DNA from 2 places in the Brevibacterium sp. HMSC08F02 genome. Region 2 is predicted to be linked to the other one. Evidence: predicted binding sites of a transcription regulator. Region 2 holds the regulator's gene; the other holds the start of a gene.
The links. Region 2 encodes HspR, which represses chaperone genes until heat shock. Its sites were predicted from a motif close to AAGTTGAGTCNNNNNGACTCAACTT; they were not measured.
Positions count from the first base shown of each region.

Region 1: a site for HspR is predicted at 2,231-2,255, ahead of HMPREF3172_RS03670 (LppM family (lipo)protein). Genes of this name have one in related genera too.

Region 1 is NZ_KV789350.1:9,166-13,577, forward strand. Features, by position in the region: gene HMPREF3172_RS03650 (RelA/SpoT domain-containing protein) at 1-195, shown strand, start outside; gene HMPREF3172_RS03655 (hypothetical protein) at 192-455, shown strand; gene HMPREF3172_RS03660 (hypothetical protein) at 609-947, shown strand; gene HMPREF3172_RS03665 (NADP-dependent oxidoreductase) at 1,107-2,105, shown strand; gene HMPREF3172_RS03670 (LppM family (lipo)protein) at 2,310-3,248, shown strand; gene HMPREF3172_RS03675 (hypothetical protein) at 3,327-3,920, opposite strand; SAM riboswitch class IV at 3,892-4,004, opposite strand; gene HMPREF3172_RS03680 (LppM family (lipo)protein) at 4,216-4,412, shown strand, end outside.
Region 2 is NZ_KV789354.1:152,045-156,456, forward strand. Features, by position in the region: gene HMPREF3172_RS05415 (nucleotide exchange factor GrpE) at 1-650, shown strand, start outside; gene HMPREF3172_RS05420 (DnaJ C-terminal domain-containing protein) at 788-1,792, shown strand; gene HMPREF3172_RS05425 (heat shock protein transcriptional repressor HspR) at 1,792-2,247, shown strand; gene HMPREF3172_RS05430 (hypothetical protein) at 2,376-3,572, opposite strand; gene HMPREF3172_RS05435 (maleylpyruvate isomerase family mycothiol-dependent enzyme) at 3,826-4,412, opposite strand, start outside.

The DNA.
Region 1 (4,412 bases), on a different contig from region 2:
TTCGGGCGCAACCTCAAGCAGGACGCCGGTGACCACCCGGTACAGATTCTGGCTCGGACAATGGCCGAAATATACCGCCTCGAAGAAGAGCAGAAGCGCGTTCCGATAGACTTGATTGACAAGGCAAATCGCCAGATTGCAGAAGTGAACAAGCTGCTCACCGCGAGCGTTGACAAGCAGGAGGGCGCGTCATGAGCAACATCAATCATTTCCTGCTCGTCTTTGACCATGTCCAGGACAAGCTCATCATGCAGGAGTCTTTTGGCACTGATGCGGAGCGGGCAATGGAAGAATACGCAAAGCTCGAAGCGGAGTACCGCGACTCACTATCTACAGACATTGTTCTTGTCGGCTCAGATTCCCTCGAAACGGTGAAGGCAACACACAGCACCTACTTCACCGGTTTCGCAGCAGCAAGCGGAGCAGACGGCCTGCTGGAGACGCTGACACCGTAACGACCTCACCACAGCGTCCTTGCAGCTAAAGCACCGGCCTACAGGTGCGTAATGCTCGAGAGAACAGTAACCCCACAGCACGCAGGGTGTGGGGTTGCTTTTGTTTACGGAAACGAGCGGGCGCTAAGCCCCGGCTGTGGTGAGGACGGTCCGATGCCAGAGTTTGATGACGTCAATAGGTACTTCGAGTCGATGCATCGAGTTTTCTATGCGCTGTTGCAGGTTGCTGATGAGGCCAGCGGGCGGGAGCCTGTGCAGAAGTACATGCCGTTCGAAGAAGACCCGGATCTGTTTTTCGATGATGCTTATCACGCGGTGCTGGAAGCTGGCGCAATAGTTGAAGATGACGAACTTCTGGCAGAGGCAGTAGCGACCGGGAACGAGTTCCTCGAGGTGCTTGAGGAAGAAGGCACGGAGGAAGACAGGTTCAACTTCCGCTATTACTTCGACCCGTTCGTTGAAATGCACCGTCAGGCGGGCCTGGACGTCTGAAGCCTCCGGATGCAGAGGCCGCCACCGAAAGATGGGAGCTTTTGCCATTCCGCTTGGAATTTTTGCACGCCTTGCAGTGCTGGACTGGGCGAGAAGTGACAAGCATCGAGGCCCTGTTGGTTTCGCAGTAGCCTCATTGGCGAAAGGATGCAGTTCTTCATGACGACTTCTAAGCAGTGGGTTCTGGCTTCTCGCCCCACCGGCACCCCAACTATGGACAACTTCCGCCTCGAAGAGGTGGAGCTTCCTGAACTTTCCGACGGGCAGATCCTCGTAGTGAACAAGGTCAACACGGTTGACCCCTACATGCGCGGCCGGATGAACGATGTGAAGTCCTACATCCCACCTTTCGAAATCGACAAGCCGATGACCGGTGGCGCTGTCGGCATCGTCCGCGAATCCCGCTCCGAGAAGTTCAAAGTGGGTGACGCCGTCAGCCACTCGCTGGGTTGGCAGGACGTCGCCGTCGTCGATGAGTCAGCCGCCAAACCCGTCGACCTCGACATGGCACCCGCGCACGCCTACCTCGGCATCCTCGGCCTGACCGGTCTGACCGCCTACGTTGGGCTGACCCGCATTGCCGAAATCAAGGAAGGCGATGTCGTGTTCGTTTCCGGCGCGGCCGGCGCAGTCGGCTCGGCTGTCGGTCAGTTCGCACGCCAGCTCGGCGCATCGAAGGTCATCGGATCGGCTGGCACCGACGAAAAGGTCGAGCGGCTCAAGGAGCTCGGCTTCGACGCCGCCATCAACTACCGCGAAGGCAATCTTTCCGCACAACTCAAGGAAGCTGCGCCAGAAGGAATCGACCTGTACTTCGACAACGTCGGCGGAGAACACCTCGAAGCAGCCATTGCCCGCATGAACGAGTTCGGCCGCGTCGCCATGTGCGGCGCGATCGCACAATACAACAACACCCAGAAACCTTCGGGGCCGCGCAACCTCGCACTGGCCATCGGCAAGTGCCTCACTCTGCGCGGATTCGTCCTCGGCAAGTATTCGGACGCCGCCCCTGAATTCCAGGAGCGCATGGCTCCGCTTGTCCTCAACGGCGACATCAAATACGACGTGACCACCCGCCACGGCATCGAAGCCATGCCTGAGGCATTCCTCGAGCTTTTCACCGGCGGCAACACCGGCAAGATGATCGTTGAGATGTGACCACTGGGGTTCGCAAGCCGTGGTGAGCTCCTCCTCGTGAGAATGACGAGGGGGAGCTCACCACAGGGGCTCCCATCTAAAAGCCGGTAAGTGCGTCTAGACAAAAGCTGAAGATTTCAGCCCTCAACCTTCGCGTCGCCGGCTAAACTTTTGCCCAGATTCACGCCGCGCGAAGGGCGCCGGCACATTCCGGAGGGCCAACCCATGCAGAATCTGCAGAAGAAACTCACCCGAGCGCTTGCCGTCGGCCTGGTTCTGATCATGGGCTTTGTTCTTGCCGGCTGCGAGGGCGTTGCGGCGGGGAAGCTCAATATTGATTTGAGCTTTGACAAGGAAGGGCGTCTCACAGGCACTTACAAGTTGGTGGTTGACACCGCCCTCGTTGAAGAGGAATTGTCAGCTTCCGGCGCCTCGCTCGACAAGGATGAAGTCAGTAAGCAACTCGACCGGCTGGTCGATGACCTGGAGAGTGACGCCCCAGAAGGGATGACGGTCGAGAAAATCGACACCGAGTCCGAAGCGGGGCTGAACATCACTCTTGACAAGGTGCCGTCCGGCGAATTCGACATCGACGGCCTCGAGGGCCCTGACGTGGAGCTAGTTGAGGCGGAAGGCTACGTTGCGGGCTCAGCGATGAATCCAGTCGGGCCAGAGGTGCTCTTTAACTACGGGCTGCCGACGGATCCCTCCGAGGTGCTCACTGAAGCTCAGATGAAATTCACCTTCCCCGGTGACGTCGAACACCACTACGGCGGCCAGGCCAACGGCAACACCGTCACCTGGGACCTTCTCTCTTTCGAAGGATTCGCAATGGGTTTCCAAGCGAAATCCTCCTCGAGCGTCTTAGCCGGCACCGGATTCTCATGGACGTTCATAGCCGGTTTTATCGGCTGGACCGTCGTGCCGATCATCATTGCGGTCGTGATAGTGGTGATCGTAGTCAAGAGGCAGAACAAACAGCGCCCAGCAGCAACCTCACCTGGAGGCTCCGGGCCGTATCCGCATGCCGGGCAGCAGAAGGCCAACCCGGGCCAGGTGCCCCACGGCGGGCAGAACCCACCGCGGGGATACCCGGGCCAGCAGCCGCCGCAGAACCCACCCCACGATTCAGGGCCGACGCCGCCCAACCCTCCTCAGAGGTAAGCCTCGGCAGCCCGCAGCTGACACATTCGGCTGAACCGCAGGGCGCAGGCGAAGCTAGGCGGGACGCTCTTTGCTTGATCAGTCGGAAACGACCTGCGTATTCCCTCCTTTGGTGAACCTCACCGTGCCCAAGGGCGGCAGGTTCCACCCATGAAGGATGTGGCTGAGCGCTCGGCTGGGCGACTGCGCTTGGTGCAGACGCTCAAGCCATGGCCGCCAGGCATCCGCATTGAGTCGAAAATCCGGGAAATAGTCGCCGAACCACTGTTTGAAAAGATGGCCGTGTGCGGTTTCCTGCAATTCGCCCTTCTTGCGCGCGCTCGATAGTAGCTCAGCGAGTAAGAAGTATTGGAGCGGGCTGAAGCCTGCACTGTGCAGTTCTGCGGCTGTGTCTTTCCAAGATTGGGGGACGCGCGTGCCGCCCTTGACGACGCTGCCTGCAATGAAATTCATGATGGTCGCCCCTGGGAACGCAGGGCAATGGTCGAGCATGTAGCGAGACCACAGAGGGCGATCAGCTTCAGGGACTTCGCCCCAACCATCCGTTGGGTCGACGTTGTCAGATGTGCCTGTACCGGTGTTGCCACGGTGAGTAGACATGGGAATGTTCCTTACCGGATCCCAATGCGTTTGCGCGACGGGATCCATCGACTTGCATGAACGTTTGCTCATGCCGGTTCTTCCCCTGGGGCACCCCGCTCGATGGAGAGGGTTGCCGTGCAGCCAGCCAGGTACTGAAAGCTGCAACTCTTGAACCTGCTGACAACATACTGGAACTGGAGAAACTTCGGGCGGAAGCGGTAACAAACCGTCATATTTGCATACGCGTCCCAACCTCTCTGTTTGCGGCTAGAATCACGCTCAAACACACGCCGCAAAGTGAAGCAGGGAACCAACCGGAGGCAACCCTATGCAGAACCTGCAGCCGAAACTCACCAGAGCACTGGCCATCAGCCTGGCTCTGATCATGGGACTTGTTCTTGCCGGATGTGGGGGAGTCGCCGCCGGAAAGGCGGACATCAATCTTGACATTGACGAAGATTTGCTTGTCAGCGGCACCTACCAGATGGGTGTTGACCTTGTTCGTCTTGAAAAAGAAAAGTCGATTTTCACATCTGTGCTGAGTGAGAGCGAACTCGATCAACGCGCTGATGGGCTGGTCAG
Region 2 (4,412 bases):
GCCGCGACGCCAGCGACCAGGGCTTCTCGTTCAAGGACAACCGTCGGATTGATCCCGAAACCGGTCAGGCCCGCCCCGCGGGTCAGGCCGGGGACGGGGCCGACGCCCCGGAGTCCGAACAGCAGCCGGAAGCCCAGCAGGGTGCAGAGCAGCCGGCGGCCGACGCCTCGGATCTCGGTGTTGAGATTCCCGACGACGCTTCGGGCATCGAAGATGCCGAACCGCAGCCGGAATCGGACGAAGCCAAGCGCTACCTTGACGACCTGCAGCGGCTCAACGCCGAATACGCGGCCTACCGCCGCCGTTCGGAACGCGACCAGGAGGTTGCTCGCGCAGCTGGCCTGCAGGGCGCGGTTGAAGCTCTCATGCCGGTGCTTGACGAAGTGAAGCTGGCCCGCGAAGCCGGCGACGTCACCGGTCCGTACGAAAAACACGTCGACAGGCTCCTGGAAGCTCTCGGCAAGCTTGATGTCGTGCAGTACGGCGAAGTCGGCGAAGTCTTCGACCCAAACATCCACGACGCTCTCATGCAGCAGCCTTCGGCTGATGTTGAAGAGCCCACGGTGTTCATGGTCATGCAGCCCGGCTACAAAATCGGCGAACGTGTCATTCGGGCGGCTCGGGTAGGAGTTCACCTCCCCGAAGCCTGACACGCTCACAGCTGCCGAGGCGGAGCTTCCGACCACCCGCAGGGGCACCCAGGTGCCCCACGGGGAAGGTGGGGCTCCGCCTCGGCCGCTAGAAGAACCTAAGAACAGACCATTTCGGCATTGAAAGGAGGGGCCGGATGAACTCGGGACCGCAGAATGAGTGGTTCGAGAAGGACTACTACAAGACGCTCGGAGTCTCCAAGGATGCCTCCGATGCTGAAATCAAGAAGGCCTACCGCAAATTGGCCCGCAAGTATCACCCGGACGCCAATCCGGGAAACGCGGAAGCAGAAGAGAAGTTCAAAGAGATCTCGGCTGCCAATTCGGTGATCGGCGATCCGGAAACCCGCAAGCAGTATGACCAGGTGCGCGCCATGGGCGGCGGCGCCAGGTTCCAGGCGGGTGCTGGCGGTGCTGGTGCCGGTGGCTTTGGGGACATCTTCTCCGGACTGTTCAACACCGGTGGAGGGGGTCGGACTCGTGCCGGTGGATATGCCGGTGGTTACCCCGGCGGGGGTCCGGATCTTTCTGACCTGTTCGGCGGCGGCTTTGGCGGTGGCGGTTTCGGTGGCTACCAGCAGGCTCCGCAGAAGGGCGGGGATATCCGCTCGAAGGCTTGTCTGAGCTTTACGGAAGCCGTTGAAGGCGCCACCGTGAAACTCAAGATGCCCGGTGGCAAGCCGCTGACTGTCCGTACTCCCGCGGGGGTAAAGGACGGACAGGAGGTTCGCGTTCGCGGCAAGGGCAAGCCCAGCCCCAACGGCGGTCAGGCCGGAGATGTGATTCTCACGGTTGAGGTTGCACCGCACAGTGTTTTTACGCGCGATGGCAACAATCTGCGCATGACGCTGCCGGTCACGTTCCCGGAGGCTGCTCTTGGAACTCAGGTTTCGGTGCCCACTTTGGGCGGGCAGCCGGTCACCATGAAGATTCCTGCGGGTACGCCGTCGGGCCGCACACTGCGCCTGCGTGGGCGGGGCATTGATGCCAAGTCCGGTAAGGGCGATCTGCTGGTGACCGTCGAGGTGACGGTGCCGCGCAATCTGAATGCGGATGCGAAGAAGGCCGTCGAGGACTTCGCTGCCGCCACCGAGGGTGAAGATCCGCGTGAGGGCCTGCTGCGGAGGGCGGGTGAAGCGTGATGATTCCCGCTGACCGCCCTGTCTACATGATTTCGGTTGCCGCGGAACTTGCCGGGATGCATCCGCAGACGCTGCGGCAGTATGACCGGCTGGGGCTGGTGACGCCTCAGCGGTCTGCTGGACGTGGTCGTCGCTATTCGGCTGATGACATTGAGAAGCTTCAGCTGGTGCAGCGGTTGAGCCAGGATGACGGCATCAACCTCGAGGGCATTAAGCGGATCCTGCGGATGCGCGAAGAAATCGAGGCTATGCGCCGCGAACAGGAAGCTATGCGCGCCGAAATGGACGCGATGCGCAGGCGGCTGGAGACTGCCGGCAGGATTTTCGCAGCGGCGTCATCTGGTGATGTTGTGTCCTTGTTTGAGGACTCGCAGGGGGCAGGCCGCAGGGCGCGTCCGGCCAGGCGCATTGCCGGTGTTCTGATGCCGGGCACTTCGTCGCGTCGTACCCGGTAGCGGCTCCGCCGGCCGTTTTGCAGTAAGGCCCTGAGCGGCGCGGCTTTCAAGCAACAAGGAGGGGCGGCCCTGTGTGGGCCGCCCCTTCTAGTGTCAGTTCAGAGCGTCAGTTCTGGACTGTGTTCTGCTCAGGCCTTGCGGGTGCGGCGGGTGAGCAGAACGGTTGCGCCGCCGACGGTGAGCAGTGCGACACCTGCTGCCAGGCCCCCGAGGCCCTGACCGGTGCGCGGCAGGGTGCCGGACGAACCGGACGTGGTCGATCCGCTCACGTTGTCCGAGGCGCCACCGGAGACGGATCCGCCGCCGCTGCCGGCCTGTTCATCGCTTCCGGTCTGGTCGTCGCTGGATTCGCCCGCGTCGCTGCTCTTGCCGGAGACGACTTCGAAGGAGTCTTCGAGCTTCTGGTCGTCGAATTCAGCGGTCACCTTGTACTTGCCGAGGTATGCCGACGGGTTGGACTTGTCGACACCGGCTGCGGAGAAGACGGCGTTGCCGTCCTTATCGGCAGTTGCGGTGGTTTCGTACGCCTTCACGTTCTTGGCGTTGCCGGAAACACCGGTGACGGTGAACTTCACCTTGGTGCCGGGCTCGAGGCCGGAGACGGTCGCAACGACGCCCTTCTTCTTGTTGACGAAGTCAGCGGCGGTGACCTTCTTGTCCGACAGGTTCAGAGCCGGGTCCTTAGCCGGAGCTTCGTCGTCGCTGTCGTCTTCATCGGCAACGACCGAGAACTTGAGGGTGTCAACTTTAACGGTATGGGTCTCGAAGTCCAGGAACACGTCGACTTCGTATTCGCCGAGGAAGTGTTCGGCGTGTTCGTCATCAATCTTCGGCTTGACGGTGGCTCCGGCATTGCCGCTCTTATCGACTTCTACTTGCTCGGAGTGGATGACGGCCTCGCTGCCGCTCCTGCGCAGCCAAAAGTCGACCGTGTTGCCGGGCTCGCCGTCCATGTACCGGACGTCGATGCCCTTTTCGCGAAATTCGCTCAGGGTGATCTTGTCAGCACTGATTTCAGCTGAGCCTATGTCGTTAGTGCCCTCTTCATCTTCGCCGGGGTTGTTGGGGTCTTCTTTGCCGCCCTCACCAGAGTTGTTTGGGTCTTCGGTGCCGTTACCGTCACCCTCGCCGGGTGCGGGTTCTTCGCCTTCACCGGGTGCGGGAGGCTGGGCGCCTTCGTCGGTAGGCTGCTCTTCCTGCTGGGGCTTGGGCGTCGGTGTGTCCGTCGCGGGTTCGTCTGCGAATGCGGGTGCTGCAATTGCTCCGAGCGAGCCGGTCAGTCCAAGCGACAGAGCCACGGCTGGAGCGAGGATGTTCTTCTTCACTGCGATCCTTCGAGTCATACGGTGCTCACGGCAACAGGTGCCGATCAAAAGGTCCACATGAGCCTAAAGATCGCTGAATTGCGCCCGCAAGCACTCTGAGGGAGTACGCGAAAGTAATTTCAAAAGCCGAAAAAGTCCCTGGTGAGGGCGGTGTGTTTACGCAGAGTTCATTTTCAGAATGTCCGGAATCCCGGAAAATCTGAGTAATTGTTATTTAAATGAGGCAAAAGGCGGTCTGCGCTGCGCTGCTCGGTCACACCCAGGGTGGGGGAATGGGCAGATCTTCCGGCGTGGCCGCACCGGCGCCGCCCTTCGCATCGTCCTGCCTGCCTGATGCCGGCCATCCGCGGCCGATTGCGTACTGCAGCAGCTCATTGAATTCGCCCGTCACCTCAACGGGCTGACTGAAGTCAGTTTCGTTCTTCTCGGTTCCGGGAATGTCGATGCGCCACTCGGCGAGATCTTCCCGGTCGGTCACGTGGAAGAGGAAGTTCGCGCGGATCTCTGTCTTCTTCCAGTAGCCAAGAAGCTCAGCAAAAATACGGTCGGCGGCGGCTGTCGGGAAGTCGAGTGCCGTGTATCCGATGTTGAGGTCAAGTGCGTGGACCAAGCATTCCCGGGCGCGCGCCCACGGAATAAACGATGCTGCGGTTTCTTCGCCCTGCCCCGTGCGTACGAGCGCCGACCAGGCGTCGTCGTTCATCGTGTTGAGTGCTTGTGTGAGTTCCTCGGAAGCTTCGTGGGCCATTGTGCTGACATCCGCATCGGGAGTTGATGCCACAAGCTGTTCGATTTCGGCATCCCGTGCTGCCCGCGACGGGTACATGGGGTTTTCATTCC